DNA from 2 places in the Paenibacillus sp. FSL F4-0122 genome. Region 1 is predicted to be linked to the other one. Evidence: predicted binding sites of a transcription regulator. Region 1 holds the regulator's gene; the other holds the start of a gene.
What was found. The regulator Rex, encoded in region 1, represses fermentation and respiration genes when NADH is low (regulators of the CRP and FNR family bind a similar motif). The targets are predictions, from matches to a motif close to TTGTGAAATATTTCACAA.
Positions count from the first base shown of each region.

Region 2: the regulator Rex is predicted to act here: its motif matches at 3,531-3,548, upstream of MHH49_RS08795 (phosphoketolase family protein).

Region 1 is NZ_JBBODI010000001.1:4,753,368-4,761,369, reverse strand. It holds gene MHH49_RS20680 (3-hydroxyacyl-CoA dehydrogenase family protein) at 1-830, opposite strand, end outside; gene MHH49_RS20675 (AAA family ATPase) at 964-2,466, opposite strand; gene MHH49_RS20670 (hypothetical protein) at 2,459-3,001, opposite strand; gene MHH49_RS20665 (cell wall elongation regulator TseB-like domain-containing protein) at 3,412-3,930, opposite strand; gene MHH49_RS20660 (amidohydrolase) at 4,103-5,404, opposite strand; gene MHH49_RS20655 (redox-sensing transcriptional repressor Rex) at 5,391-6,044, opposite strand; gene dinG (ATP-dependent DNA helicase DinG) at 6,175-8,002, opposite strand, start outside.
Region 2 is NZ_JBBODI010000001.1:2,089,067-2,097,068, forward strand. It holds gene ltrA (group II intron reverse transcriptase/maturase) at 1-405, opposite strand, end outside; gene MHH49_RS08795 (phosphoketolase family protein) at 1,033-3,414, opposite strand; gene MHH49_RS08800 (GntR family transcriptional regulator) at 3,708-4,430, opposite strand; gene MHH49_RS08805 (hypothetical protein) at 4,518-4,706, opposite strand; gene MHH49_RS08810 (GyrI-like domain-containing protein) at 4,822-5,520, opposite strand; gene guaD (guanine deaminase) at 5,640-7,004, shown strand; gene MHH49_RS08820 (uracil-xanthine permease family protein) at 7,043-8,002, shown strand, end outside.

The sequences.
Region 1 (8,002 bases):
CCTGATTTCATACCCAATTGTCCTGCACGCACCATCTTCTTAAGGATCGTGGAAGGACGATATTTCAGCTCACCATATTCACGGAACATATTTTCAAGTGCAGCAAGAACCGAATCCAGACCGAATCTGTCAGCCATTTCAAGCGGTCCATATTGGAATTGATAACCAATACGCATAGCATCGTCAATATCCTGTGCGGAGGCAACGCCTTCTTGCAGCACGTGCATAGCTTCATTGATAAACAAGCAAATGAGGCGTGATGTTACAAATCCTGGGGATTCATAAATCATTACACCTTTTTTCTCAACAATTTCATCAACAAAGGATTTTGTATCTTCAAAAGTAGCATCTGAAGTTTTCAGACCGCGTACAATTTCAACAAGATCCACTTTAGCTACAGGGTATATGAAATGCATTCCGATCACGCGTTCCGGATACATTGTAGAACTTGCAAGTTCAGTCAAGCTAAGTGTTGACGTATTGCTGGCAAGAATAATGTGGTTTGGACATACTTGATCCAGTTGATTTAATATTTTTTTCTTTTCTTCTAAATCCTCAACGATTGTTTCGATAACCATGTCACAAGAGCTCAGCTCTGCGAAATGTGTCACTTTTTGAATGCGGCTAAGAATCAGCTTCTTCTCAGCTTGAGTGATCGCCCATTTCTCCAGTTGCTTATCTAGACTTGTCTCGATCATTTCGTAGGAGTAGTCCAGTTTCTCAGGGGTTTTCTCCACCAGCAATACATCCAGGCCCTTGGCTGCCAGCATTTCGGCAATCCCTTGTCCCATTGTGCCACCGCCGATGACACCAATTTTCTTGAAATTCATAAAAAAGTCTCCATCCTTTCAGGTATCTATACTTTTGTATTGTACCTTGTCTGTCGCAAAAATTTATAAAGCCCGACATATAATGATATCTTAGCATGCCTGAAAAGTAAAAAAAAATAACCAGCATAAATATTTATGCTGGTAAACGCACGCTGTCACGAAATTGACATCGAAATTGCTCTCCAGAGAGCACTTCTTCCTTCATTAAAATGTCAAGGGAGTAATCAAATACATTTCGTTGCTTTTCAAGGTGGTCGTGAGTACGAACCATCAGTTCATCCAAAATTTTACTGTTTTCCTTCATAAGTTCTTCAGTGGTAACCATTTCCAGCTTGGCGATACCCAACGAAGTCAATCCGGATTTCATCATGGTTTCGACAATATTCAGGGCCTGATCAAAATCGCCACGCGAACCTGTGCTTCGTCCGCCATAATACATTTCTTCTGCAGCCGCTCCACCAAGTGCGATCATAATCTGATCTTCGAGATAATCTTTGGTGTACAAATACTGCTCTTGCTGAGGATTGTGACGTACATAACCAAGGGCTTGCCCCCGCGGAGTCAGCGTAACCTGACTAACACTTCCCGGACGAAGCAGCTCTGCCATAATGGCATGTCCCAATTCGTGGATTGCCACCCGTTTTTTCTCTTCGTGGTTAGTTTCTCTGTCCGTTTTTTCCCCCATCATAACCTTGTCAATCGCCATCGACAGATGCCGCTGCTCAACCTCTGTTAATTCCTCACGCATCATATAAATTGCTGCCTCATTCATAACACTTTCGAGCTGAGCACCGGAAAAACCATAGGCTTCTTCGGAAATTTTGTCGAGGTTCACATTTGCATGAAGCGGCTTATTTTTGGCATGCAATTCGAGAATCGATTTGCGGCCTTTTTTATCAGGCATGTCCACTTGAATATGACGGTCAAACCGGCCAGGACGCAGCAATGCTGAATCAAGCATTTCTTTACGGTTAGTGGCTGCTACCAGCAGAATGCGCGGCGTTTCGTTGTTATAGATCCCGTCCATCTCAGTCAACAGCTGATTCAAGGTCTGATCATATTCTCGCTGCTGTCCGCCTTCACGCTTACCGCCAATTACGTCAATTTCATCTATGAAAATAATAGCGCTTTGCTTGTTTTCCTTAAGGGCGCGGGTACGGGCATCCTTAAACAAATCGCGGATACGGCCGGCACCGACACCTACGTACATTTCTACAAACTCACTGCCTGATGCTGCCACAAATACAGAGTTCGTATAATGTGCTGCTGCTCTAGCCATAAGGGTCTTACCTGTTCCTGGAGGGCCTGTAAGCAGAATCCCTTTCAAAGGCCGAATCCCGAATTTGCTGATTTCCTCATGCCGGATCAAAAAATCCAACGCTTCACGAAGCTCCTGCTTTGCATTGTCTTGCCCGCCAATTTCTTCAAAAGTAAGCTTTGAAGGTCCATCCTTCTTGCGTTTCTTCCCGGCACCTGCATTTACCGCAAGTCCGCCTCTTAAATGAGCAATGATAAGTAAAGCCGTGAGCATCCCAGCAGCAATAACGATCGGGAATATATTAATGCCTAGAAAAGCCATAAAAATAAACAAGACAGGAACAAATCCGATTAGAATTTCTTTAAGGTATTTAGGCATTATTCCATACCCCCAATGTCGCAGGTTTGCGCGGCAAAATAATAAATTTGCTTTCTTTTCCATTACTCAAGCTTACATAGACATTATTGTCGTCAATTTCTGTTGAGGCTATCACATTTTTATATTGCGGATATTGCGCTTTGAGTCCATCAAGTTCTGTGGGTATAAGTGTATATTTACGGCTCTCCATGGCTTCAGCTACAGAGAACATCGCTTTATCCCAGTATTCATCCAGCAGTTCACTGGAGTTCTGTTCTACATCAAGTTTCAGTGTACGTCCATCAATCATCGATTTTCCTTCTTTAGAGACGTACTGAACCAGTTCACGTAATTTCGTGCCTGGCTGGAGATCAAGTTTCAAAGTGACCTCATTGCGGTTAATACTGATATGAGAATCATTGACGCCCTCATATTGAGATACAATCTTCTGAAGTGGTTCCTGCATTGCAAACTGACGATACAAAAAGAAGCCACCAAACAATAGAGTAGCCGACAGTAGAGACGTTATCAGCACAGGTACAAGACGTAATTTCAAGAAACGTCCTCCTCTCAAAGATGACAAAATATAAAGCTCAGTATAATAATTTATAGCTACTTGAGAGCTCATCAGAGAGACTGAAGTCTCTTATTGCTGTTCTAATTACAAGTAGTAGTATATCACAGGTGTATATACTAATTTCAAAATAAATGTGAATATATTTAAAATTTAATTTTTTAAATATTTCCATCAATACCAAATATATTCCTCGTTTTCGACAAAATCGGCCTTGATTTTTAATCAATCGGCCTATTTTTGTATGTGAATTTAAGAGAATATTCGGTGATAACCACCCATTCAGTATATCACTTAGTATATCACTTTTGTACATCAAATAAATGTAAACAAGCGAACTTATAATAAGTTCGCTTGTTTACATTGCCACCCTTAATTTCCTTATGTTCGGCTTAACTTTTAGGTAAACTGTAACCTTCACCCATTCGGGACCCATCCGAAAACCGATAAAATTGATAATAATACCGACCGCTCTGTTTATAAAAAAGCTGCCAAGCATACTCTCCGTTATATACTCCCGGCAGCAAGCGTTCAATCGTTATGTCCGGAAGATCAGCTTTGATAATGCCGCGTATTTGGGCTTCTGAGGTTCCTTTACTTAGTTCCTCAGCAAACACTGCGTCGTCGCCTTCAGCAAATTTTCCATCTACCGTAAAGCGGACCCAGACCATAAGAGCAGTCCCGGCTTCATTTTTTCCTGTTAAAACCCAGTACACTGCATTTTCATCCCAAACCGATTTTTGTGCTTTGGTTACCTCTGTTAGACCCGCTCTGGTTTTGGCAACATCCTTGGCGATATCCTGCTCGTTCCATTGATCTTTCATAATATAGGCATAGAACTGGATAAGTCCAAACCCCAGGAGCAGAATCAGAACTGACCCCAGGAGGATCCATTTTTTCCTTTTCTTCAAGGTACAGCTCCCTTTCTAGTAATATATCTTTTTTGATTATATAACACACCCGCGTGTTTATCCAAAATTTCATAATTTTCTAGCTTTCCCAGCCTTTAAAATGTACAAAAGGCCGCAACTTTTGCTAAAAGCAAAAAGTCGCAGCCTATTATTTATTCGTTATTATCCAGACTTAACGCTTCAATAAACCTTCGAAGGCTTCTTGCGCTTTACGCCGGATAGCTTCCTCATCCAGGGTTAAGCATTGCCCATGCTTGATGACCTGTTTACCATTCACCCACACATGCTCAACATCCTTAGCGCTAGCAGAGTAAACTGCATGAGACAACAGATCTGTGTGTGGCAGCAAATGCGGCTGATCTATATCAATTGCAATGAAATCAGCTTTCATCCCAACAGCAAGTCTACCTACATTATTTAAAAAGATGGACTGGGCGCCATATTCTGTAGCCATACGTAGAGCTTCTGGAGCTGGAACAGCCGTTGGATCACCGCTGACACCCTTATGAATGAGAGCTGCAAGCCGCATCTCTTCAAACATATCCAAGTTATTGTTGCTGGCCGCGCCATCCGTGCCAAGAGACACCTTCACACCAGCTTTTAGAAGATCAGTAACCCGAGCCACTCCGCTAGCCAGCTTCAAATTACTGCCCGGATTATGAGAGACACCCACATTATGGCGAGCCAAGATCTCAATCTCTTCATCATTTAAATGAACACCATGTGCAACTATCGAGGGACGTGTGAACATTCCAAGCTTCTCTAAGTGAGCTACAGGACGCAACCCGTAATCCGCCACATTTTGTTCCACTTCACGTTTCGTTTCGGACATATGCGTATGCATCGGTAAATCCAGATCATGCGCTGCCTGCACGAACTTAACCAGGAAGTCCGGAGGGCAAGTATAAGGGGCGTGCGGCGAGATCATAGTAGTAATTCTACCGTCCGCCTTTCCATGCCAGTTACGGGCAAAAGAAATCGCTTCCGCAAGCTTGTGATTCTGTACATCCTCTGGACATAACCCGATCACACCACGCATCAATACGGAACGGATACCTGATAACTCAGCTACCTCAGCTACTCGGTCCATATGATCATACATATCGAGGAAGGTCGTAGTTCCACCCTTCAGCATTTCCAATACAGATAAGGAGGTTCCCCAGTATACATCATCACCGGTGAACTTTTCCTCCATCGGCCACATTTTCTCCTGAAGCCACACTTGTAGCGCTAAATCATCTCCATATCCACGCAGCAAAGACATCGCCGCATGACCATGTGTGTTTACAAGTCCAGGCATGAACAGCAGACGACTGCCATCAACCACTTGCACTCCAGCTTCCATCTGAGGCTCTTCTTTTCCTATGTAAGTGATTAAATCATCTTCAATAGTCATATATCCACTCAGAACCGGCTCATCCGTTCCCGGAGTCAGAAAATACCCGCCCTTAATTATCGTTTTATTGCTGTTCATGTTCGCTTTCTTCCTTTCCATCCCGCAAGTAATAAGCAAGACTTTGCAGATCAGTTGTAAAATCAGCTGCATGCACCCGGATATTCGGTGGTGTCTTCAGAATCACAGGGGCAAAGTTCAAAATCGCTTCAATCCCAGAAGAAATGAGAATATCTGCTACATTTTGAGCTTCTGAATCAGGTACGGTAATAATGGCAATGCGAATACCTTGCTCACGAATCGTGCTGCCTAGTTCATCCATTGGTTGCACAGTAAGGGAGTTGATCTTACGTCCAACCTTAGGAGCGTACGAATCAAATATAGCCGTGATTTTCATTGTATCTTTAAGATATGCATTGTAATTAGACAAGGCATGTCCGAGATTACCTGCCCCTACTAAAGCTACATTAAGCTGTTGATCCAGCTTCAGAATATGACGGATTTTCTCAATAAGATACGTTACATCATAGCCGATACCTTTTCTGCCGAAGTCACCAAAATACGCTAAATCCTTACGAATCTGTGCGGGATTAAGATCAAGCTTTTGTCCAAGTTCCTGAGAGGAAACTGTTAATATTTCGCGATTCTGGAGATCATTCAAAAAACGCAAATACACAGGTAGTCTGCGAACAACGGCTTCTGATATTTTATCCGATTTCATATTTTTCCTCCTAAAAATAGTAATGTTCTTGTGAAAATCCATATTCAAACGTATACCTCTCCTTATTAAGGGCGGTACTGTAACTTACCGCCCTTAAGGATAAGGAGGAGCTAAACTGAAGACGAGCATTTTAAGAAGCGCCGCCATCCTCTAGCCATTCCGCTATGCGGGGGACCATTTGATCAGTCAGCATATGCTCCATTTTGGGACCAGGCAATGAATAAAGGAAATACTTCCCGTAATGAGATTCAATAACCCTTGTATCATAAACAATAACTATTCCGCGATCCTGCGCCGTGCGAACCAGTCTTCCGAATCCCTGCTTAAAACGAATAACCGCTTGAGGAACAGATAATTTCATGAACGGATTCTTCTTCTGGGCCTGCAATAACTCCGACTTCGCTTCCGCCAACGGGTGATTCGGTGGTTGAAACGGAAGTCTCACGATGGCCAGGCAAGTCAGTGCTTCACCTGGAATATCTACACCTTCCCAGAAGCTGCTCGTCCCCAGCAGAACGGATGCTGCACTGTCCTGAAAGCGGCGGATCAGCTTGCTCCGGCTGCCACCTTCCACGCCTTGACCAAGCACCGTAATCTCTTGTGAGGCCAAAGCCTCTTTAAGCGGATCATATACCTGACGCAGCATTTTATAAGAAGTAAACAGAACCAGCATCCGCCCACGTGTTGTTTTGGCAGCTTCTGCTAACGACTGTACGAGTGTATCGACAAATCGAGCATCGCCCACACTGCCCTTCACACTAGGAAAATCACGCGGTATAACTAGCAGCGCCTGCTCGCGATACTTAAAGGGAGATGGAAGGAGTGAGGTCATTAGACGTCCCTCTTCCGCAGCTTCGTTAAGTCCGAGATTATCAATCATAAACTGAAAAGATTTATCTACAGACAGCGTCGCCGAGGTAAGCACGATGCTTTTTTTCTTATCGAAGAACAACTCTTTAAGCTGGCTGCTAACATCCACAGGGACGGCATACATCTGCAGTGATTTGCTGCGGTAATTTCCATTTGCCTCCAGCCAATATACTACATTATCGTCATTCAGCCCCATAAAGAATCTTACTTGCTCACGTATGGAAGCCAAATCCTTAAATAAACCGCTAATATCAGTAACAAGACTGTCTGCTGAGGATTGGCTTTCCTGGTCACGCATCTCATTAAGCATTTTATCACCCTTACGGATGATGTCGCTTAACGTCAGATTCATAGTGTTCTCAAGCGCAACTAATTCATCCCAATCCTTCGGCTTACGGGCGGGAAGCAAACGCATAACCAGTTGTCCCGCTTCCCCTGCTGCCGCATCACTGCGTTCCGGCAAAAGGCTGAACAGCTTGTCGCTGAGTGCATCCCAGGTTTCTTTGACAGTAAGCAGATCCGGGTAGATCCGATCGATGACTCCGCTCCATTCTGAAGCCTCTTCACTGCCTGACGACTGTAAGATCTGGCGCAGAGCAGGAAGCTGTCCGTTTCGGCTATCTTTATACAGTCGCGATAACGTGTGTGCCACAGTGAAATGCTTCATATGCATGCCAAGATGTTTACCAGCCACATCTTCTAAATGATGTGCTTCATCAATTACAAGATGCTCGTAAGCTGGAAGCAGCTGGTGCCCAGCTTTAACATCTGCGAATAGCTTGGAGTGGTTCGTAATGACCACGTCAGCAATCCCAGCTTCATGCTTGGCCCTATGATAATAGCATTTGCGGAACCAAGGACAGGAACGGCCCAGACAGGAATCGGTATCGCTTGCCACCGTCTCCCAGAAATCACCGCCCCGGCCGCTTAAATTCAGCTCTTCATCATCCCCTGATTCACTTTGAGTGAGCCATACGATCATCTGAGCTGCAGTAAGCGCATCTTCCCTTGGGCTTATAAAGTCCTTTTTATTAATTTTATGCTCAAACTTACGCAGACACAAATAATGTCCTCTTCCCTTAAAAATA
Region 2 (8,002 bases), 2.7 Mb from region 1:
GTCGACTACGAATCGATATCCTTCTTTCATAAAGGTTCGAGCTTTCCTCACCGCATCATGCCCTCGTCTTTTCGGACGGAATCCATAGCTATGGTCGGAAAACTCTGGATCAAACAATGGAGTTAACACCTGCGCGATTGCTTGTTGAATCATTCGATCTGTCACGGTAGGTATTCCTAGTAACCTAACACCTCCGCCACCGGGTTTCGGGATTTCGACTCGGCGCACGGGGCTCGGTTCATAGGTTCCTTCTTCTATGGCATGCCGCAAGGTCTGCCAGTTTTGTACGATGTGTTCTCGTAAGGATTTTACGGACATCCCATCTACGCCATGACTTCCTTTATTCGCTTCAACACGCTTTAAGGCTTGCAGAAGATTTTCCCGTGATAGCAGTTGCTCCAACATTTTTTTTTAACCTCTCTTTACGTGATTTATACCTTCCATTTGTGCCAAAGATGAACTCCGCCCTGCTGAAGACCCCCACGGGATTCACCGTTTCCTTCTTCAGTCAGGTCCTTTCGGATTTTTTTTTCTGCATTCATCGCTCATCTTGAACGCCTGGATGTATAAATCCTATTCCATGTTCAGCCCTTCCGCAGCTGTTGCAACAGCTTGCGTACTATGGCGTCTGCTGACTTCTGTGCACTCAGCCTACTCTCACAAGTAGGGTTACGAAGTATACTCGCCTATCACACAGATCTCCCCAGGTAAGAACGCTATCTTCCTCTCCATCTATCTGCTTCATTTACTCTCGTACGCCTTTGGCAGTATGGACTTTGGTTTGTTGTGCAACCTCATCCAGCCTACGTTAGCCTTGTATGAAGTTCGTATTCCTCAGACCGGAGATTTGCCGCTGGCTTCCTTCAGATTCCACCTCGCGGTGGACACCCTTGCCTTAAGCTAATGGCTACTACTGCCTTCGCCATTCGGGACTTCAACCCTATAGATAGCGCCCATGCTGGGCGCACACAAATAAAAAGACACCTCTAAAGGTGTCTTTTTGTATTGCTTCCTATGGTACTGGCTATACGTTTATTTCAAAGCTTTCCATACCCAGTTCTCTACTTCTGGCAAATCAATACCCTCTTCACGAATGAATTGGTGATGTTTCTTAACGATAGCATCCATTTCATCTGCGATCGCTTTATAGTCGTTAGCATTAGGCAAGCTCAGAACAGCTTCCTTCGCCAAGTCAAAGCGGTCCATTTGATTCAATACGCGCATATCGAATGGTGTTGTGATATCGCCATTCTCGCGGTATCCGTGTACGTGCAGGTTATGGTTATGGCGATCAAAGAACAAGTCTTTAATCAGACCTTCATATCCGTGGAAAGCGAAGATAACTGGTTTATCTTTTGTGAAAAATTGATCAAACTCTTCGTCAGATAAGCCACGCGGATCTAATTTTTGACTTCTCAGTTTCAACAAGTCTACCACGTTGATATATCTAATCTTAAGGTTCGGCAGTTTTTCATGCAAGATAGAGATTGCAGCCAAGCTTTCGATAGTTGGTTCTGTACCTGCAGAAGCAAAGACAACATCAGGCTCTCCACCTTGATCGGTGCTTGCCCAGTCAATAATCTTCAGTCCTTTATCCACCAGCTCTTGTGCTTCATCCGCACTGAACCATTGTGGACGAGGATGTTTGGAAGAAACGATCAAGTTAATTTTTTGACGGTCATTTAAGACGGTGTCAAAGACAGCCAGCAAGGAGTTCGCATCAGCCGGCAAATACTCACGGATAAATTCTGGTTTTTTATCAGCCAAGTGACCTAGCAAACCTGGATCTTGGTGAGTGTAACCATTGTGGTCTTGTTGGAATACAGTTGAAGTTGCTACCACATTCAATGATGGAATATCCGCACGCCAGCTTTGATCTGTTGCTTTACGCAGCCATTTGAAATGCTGAGTAATCATCGAATCCACGACACGCAAGAAAGCTTCATAGCTTGCAAAGAAACCATGACGGCCTGTCAATACGTAACCTTCAAGCAAACCTTCTGCCTGATGTTCAGACAATTGGGAATCGATAACACGGCCATAAGAAGCTAGGAATTCATCATTCGGCTCAATCACTTGATCCAACCATTGACGTTTCGTCACTTCAAAGACAGGTCCCAGACGGTTGGACATTGTTTCATCCGGTCCGAAAATTCTGAAATTGCGGTTCTCTTCGTTCAGAGAGATAACATCTTTCATGTATTTACCCAGAACGGCCATATCTTGTGCTATTACTTCACCTGGTTTGGAATTATCAAGTGCGAACTTACGGAAATTGGGTAAGTTTAGATCTTTAATCTGGTTGCCAGCATTAGTAACTGGGTTCATTCCCATACGTCTGTCGCCAGTTGGCAGAATCTCAGCAAGTTCAGCGTTCAGACGACCATTGTCATCAAATAATTCTTCTGGTCTATAGCTGTTCATCCACTCCAATAACGCTGGAGCATGTTTCATATTCTTTTGATCCACTGGAATCGGCACCTGATGGGCACGGAACGAGTTCTCATTCGGAACACCATCCCATTGCTTTGGACCCGTCCAGCCCTTAGGAGAACGGAAGACCAACATTGGCCAAACCGGACGCGTAAGGTCATTGTTGTCACGTGCATTCTTTTGAATCGCTTCAATTCTTTCTACGATGGTATCAAGCACCTTAGCCATTTCTGGATGCATTAGATCAGGATTTTCGCCTTCAACGAAGAACGGTTCCCAACCCATACCTTTAAAGTATGCAGTAATTTCTTCTTTGGATTGACGAGACAGAATCGTTGGGTTACTGATTTTGAAACCATTTAAGTGCAAGATCGGCAGAACTGCACCATCAGTAACTGGATTGATGAACCGGTTGGAGAACCATGAAGCCGCTAATGGGCCAGTTTCAGCCTCTCCATCGCCAATAACAACAGCGGAGATTAAATCTGGATTATCCAGAATTGCACCTACACCGTGGGATAGAGAATAACCTAATTCGCCACCTTCGTGGATCGATCCAGGTGTTTCAGGGGCAGCATGGGAAGCAACTCCACCTGGGAAAGAGAATTGTTTGAACAATTTCTTCAGACCTGGGATATCTTGTGTAATTTCCGGATAAATTTCAGTATAGCTACCATCGAGATAGGAGTTCGAAACCATGACCTGACCGCCATGACCAGGACCCTCGATATAGAACATATTCAAATCATATTTAGTAATGACCCGATTCAAATGGGCATAAATAAAGTTCTGGCCGGGAATAGTTCCCCAGTGTCCAATTGGCTTAATCTTTACGTCTGCTTCTTTCAGCGGTTCTCTTAACAACGGATTATCTTTCAAATACAGTTGACCTACAGAGATGTAGTTAGTTGCGCGCCAGTATGCATCAAGTTTCTCTAAATAAGTTTTTGATGAGTAATCAACATCCATGGATAATACCATTTCTTCCACTCCCCAAAATTTTTTCTGTGTCTACATTGCCGTAATTTCTTCCACAAGTACATCATACCGCCGCCAAAAATTAATTCAACCTTTTCAACAAATGATACGGTCCAATTTTGTGAAAATATGAACATAGTATGAAAAATGGTGTCAATTGTCTGTAAAAATACGTCAATATTAATATATATGTAAAAATATGGGCTGTAGTTTGCAGGGATATTTGCTACTCGTCCTTCATCTATTTTGCGCAAAATAAAAAAAATAAGACCGAGAAAAATTCCCCAGTCTTACTTTTAATGAACGGACACAAAGGTATTAAATTTTAAGTATTTATAGTGGAAGCGCATATGGGAGAATTCAAAGGGTGTGCCATTATCTAAAAAGAAAATCCCTTCCATAATGCTTACTGGTTCATTCGCCTGCAAATGCAGCAGCTCTTGATCCGTAGCCTCAGAGGGTTCTGCGGATATCGATAAAAAGGATTTGGTTACCGCCAGGTTCCGTGAATCCTCCAAATAATTAAAGATAGATCCTTCAATAATAGTCTGATTTAAGTTCTGCACGATTTTGATTGGGATATAACCCGTTTCAATCATAAAGGGTTCATCATCAAAAAGACGCAAGCGAACGATTTTGTATACAAAATCATGTGGTCCTAAAAACAGATCCCGTTGCAGTTCTTCCGTTGGTGGAATGACCTCGAATTTCAGAACTTTAATCTTTGGCTTCTTCCCATTCATTTGAAAATTGTCGGTGACACCTAAATTAGAGCCTTCGTAGTTAAAAATAGATTCATTTTTTATGTATAAAGGATTTATAAATGTCCCTGAGCCACGCTTTTTAAAAATAATGCCGGCATTTGCCATTTTAGTCAGAGCACTTTTAATAGAACTACGACTCACTTGATAAGTTTCACTAAGCGTTCGTTCATCCGGTAATTTCATATCGGGAAACTGCCCAGCAAAAATTTTCATTTTTAAGTCATCAATAATTTGTTTGTAGACAAACTGTGTCATGAAGTACTCCTTTTCAGGTCGATACAAGTTTTATTTCAATCTTTACTATAACATAATAACCAGACGTTTATAATCTATCCGGCCACCTTATTTACGACGGCGATTTGTCATGCGATTGTACATCACTAAACCGGCAATGACCATGCCCAGCGTTCCCATACTACTCGCTGCTTCAGCCTGCATACCAAACAAAATGCACAGGTTAGTGACCAAGCTTTTTGTAAGTACAGCAACAATAATTAACATCAACGGGCGCCAAATGTTGTATCTTCTCATCCAGGCAACACTCCTAATCCAATTTTCTCAAACTATCTATCGATTTCATCTATTATATCACAAGATGGTAACCGCATTCATTTCCTATAACCGTAAAGGAATCGAAGCCGACCTGCTATTTTTTATTAATTCTATATCTTAAAATGGTTTTCAACTTATCGTGTTCTACTTTTCTAGCATCCGACAGATAAATTTCTCTATGAACAAGCGTTTTTAGCACATAATTGTTTTCATCTATAAACATTTTTAATTGTTGGAATGATTCAGGTTCACTATCATATGAACCAATATGCAAGATTTGCACCGATAAGCCATCTTCTAATTCATCAAAATATGCCTCTTTCAATAGGGGGTGAGGTTTCTTTTTATTTACTATCTCAAAAGCTCTTTCTACCGTCTCTCTTGTTACAAAATCCGGTTGTCTTATCATTATTGTATATAGTAATTCATCTTTTATTAAATCCTTGTGATTTCTACCTTCCTCTGTCAAATCCCATAATCCTTCGAGTGGATATACCGTATAATCAAAATAACCCTCCGGAGTAAATCCATTTTTAGGCATCATTTTCACCGCATAGGCCAGAGAGTATAGAACCCCGACTCTTTCTGAAAAATCCTCATGATTAGGATTACCTTTACCTTTTATACAGATGAATTTCTGTTTCCCAACTTCTAATAATTGCGGCTTAGCTTTGGGTTGATATAACTCCTTTTCATGCTTTCTATATTCATGTTTTGGCATTTTACTTCCCCCTATCTTTTTCTGTATTCTAGCATAGCGAACATGACGTCTATGCGTCATATTCGGTTTCAATTCCTCCGCTCCTCCTATCCGTCAATTACGCCTTTATTCGACTTTTGGTCTGGACTTATCCTTTTTCACGGATTATAATAACGAATGCACACCAAAAGACGAACATTAAGGCGGAAATCATGAGAAAATATATGCAAATATTCCTAGGCACTTCATTTTCTAGCCTATCCCCAAAAGAAATTCAAATTTTAAAGGACCATCTCTTCTGTATCAACACGGATGGGATGATAGAAATGATTGTTGCACCGAAGCACCCCGACTATCAACCCTTGCTTGATGCTTATCAAGGTCAGGACAATTTTCATGTATTAGCTGAAGGCCAGTATTTTTTGCCCGGCTTTATCGACCTGCATGTTCACGCGCCACAATGGGCTCAATCTGGAACTGCATTAGATATTCCACTCTATGATTGGCTAAATACTTATACCTTCCCACTGGAGTCTAAATTCTCGGACCTGGCTTTTGCAAAAAAAGTCTACGATGACGTGGTTGGCACTTTGCTCGCAAACGGAACAACTACAGCACTTTATTTTGCAACGGTGCATAAAGAGGCCAGTTTATTATTGGCTAAAATATGTGCGGAAAAAGGGCAACGTGGACTCGTTGGAAAAGTGGTTATGGACGATCCGCAGGGAAATCCTGAGAATTACCGCGACTCCGACACCCACACCGCACTAGTGGATACGGAAGAATTTATACTAGCTGTACAAGAACTCGCTAAATCTACTAAACAAGGCGTATATCCGGTAGTGACACCAAGGTTCATTCCAAGCTGCACTAATGAGGCTTTACAAGGCTTGGGAGAACTAGCCGCTAAATATGATACGTATGTTCAATCGCACTGTAGTGAAAGTGATTGGGCGCACGGTTATGTGCAAGAACGGTTCCAGAAGAACGATGCTTTTGCCTTGCATGATTTTGGTCTGCTCAGTGATAAATCTGTAATGGCACATTGTAATTTTTTAGATGAAGATGATGTGAATTTGTTTGCAGAGACAGGAACAGCTATTGCTCATTGTCCGATATCCAACGCGTATTTTGCCAATAGTGTTATTCCGATCGCTGACTTCCATGCCAAAGGCGTGGAGATTGGTTTAGGCTCTGATATTTCCGGAGGTTTTTCACCTAGTCTCTTCGATAACATTAGACAAGCCGTAATGTCTTCAAGAATGCTGGAGGATGGTGTGAATCCTTCCCTGTCTGCACCAAATCGCGGAGTACCCGGATCACGGATTACGATCCATGAATCCTTTTATCTTGCTACCGCTGGCGGCGGGGAAAGCTTAAGCTTACCTATCGGCCGGTTACTAGAAGGTTATACCTGGGATGTTCAAATTATTGATACGAAATTACCGTCGGCGAAATTGCCCATCTTTGATGAGAATGAGGATTTGCAAGATATTTTTCAAAAGATAATGTATCTGGCCCGGCCTGAAAATATCCGTGAAGTCTGGGTACAGGGTGAAAAAGTTCATTCGCGTTAAAGATTAATTAAACTAAAAAACTTAAGGTGGGCATCGGAGTGAAAACACAAGCAAACGTACAAGAGCAAGCACATTTGGAATCACAGCTATTAACTGTCCTACCCGATGAAAAAGTTTCATTTAGTAAATCCGTCATTCTCGGTTTTCAACATGTATTGGCTATGGATGTCTATGTAGTGCCATTCCTTATTGCGATGTTAATCGGCTTACAACCCAATCAGTCCAGCGCGTTAATCCAATCCACCTTTATTGCCGCAGGACTTGCAACGATTGTGCAAACCTATTTCTGTATGAAGCTGCCTATCGCTCAAGGTCCTTCTTATGTTCCGCTTGGTGCGATCGTCAGTATTTATGCGGCTAGTGGTGGCGGGGAGCTCGGTTGGAGCTCCGTGTTAGGTGCCAGCTTAATCGGGGCCATCCTGGTTATTATTTTGGGCTATGCTGGAATTTTTAATAAAATCGTCAAAAACTTTATCCCACCTATCGTAGGCGGCACAATCATTTTCATTGTAGGTCTATCTTTATTGCCTGTTGCGATCAGAGATAATATCTACGGAGCCTCCGGCGCTTCAATTAATCAAAACGTATTATTAGCCCTTATTTCAGGCGCTACACTGCTTATTTTTGTGATTCTCGGTACTTTGTTCCGTAATAAAGGATCTATCTTCCGAATTCTTTCCGTAATGATGGCGTTAGTAGTCGGATGTATTTCGGCTAATATTATGGGCGTTTTAGATTTCTCAGCGATAAGCAACGCTAAATGGTTTAGCATGCCGCGGATCGCTTTTGTTGATTTCGGCTTTTCCTTCAACTTTTCAGCTATTATCACCATGGTTATTATTTATATCGTGCTGCTGGCTGAAACAACAGGCACCTGGTTTGCGGTCAGCAATGTAATCAATAAACCTTTGACAGACAAAAATATTAACCGCGGCGTAATTGGAGAAGGAATTGGCTGTCTTATTGCCTCTGTGCTCGGTTCGACTCCTGTTACAGGT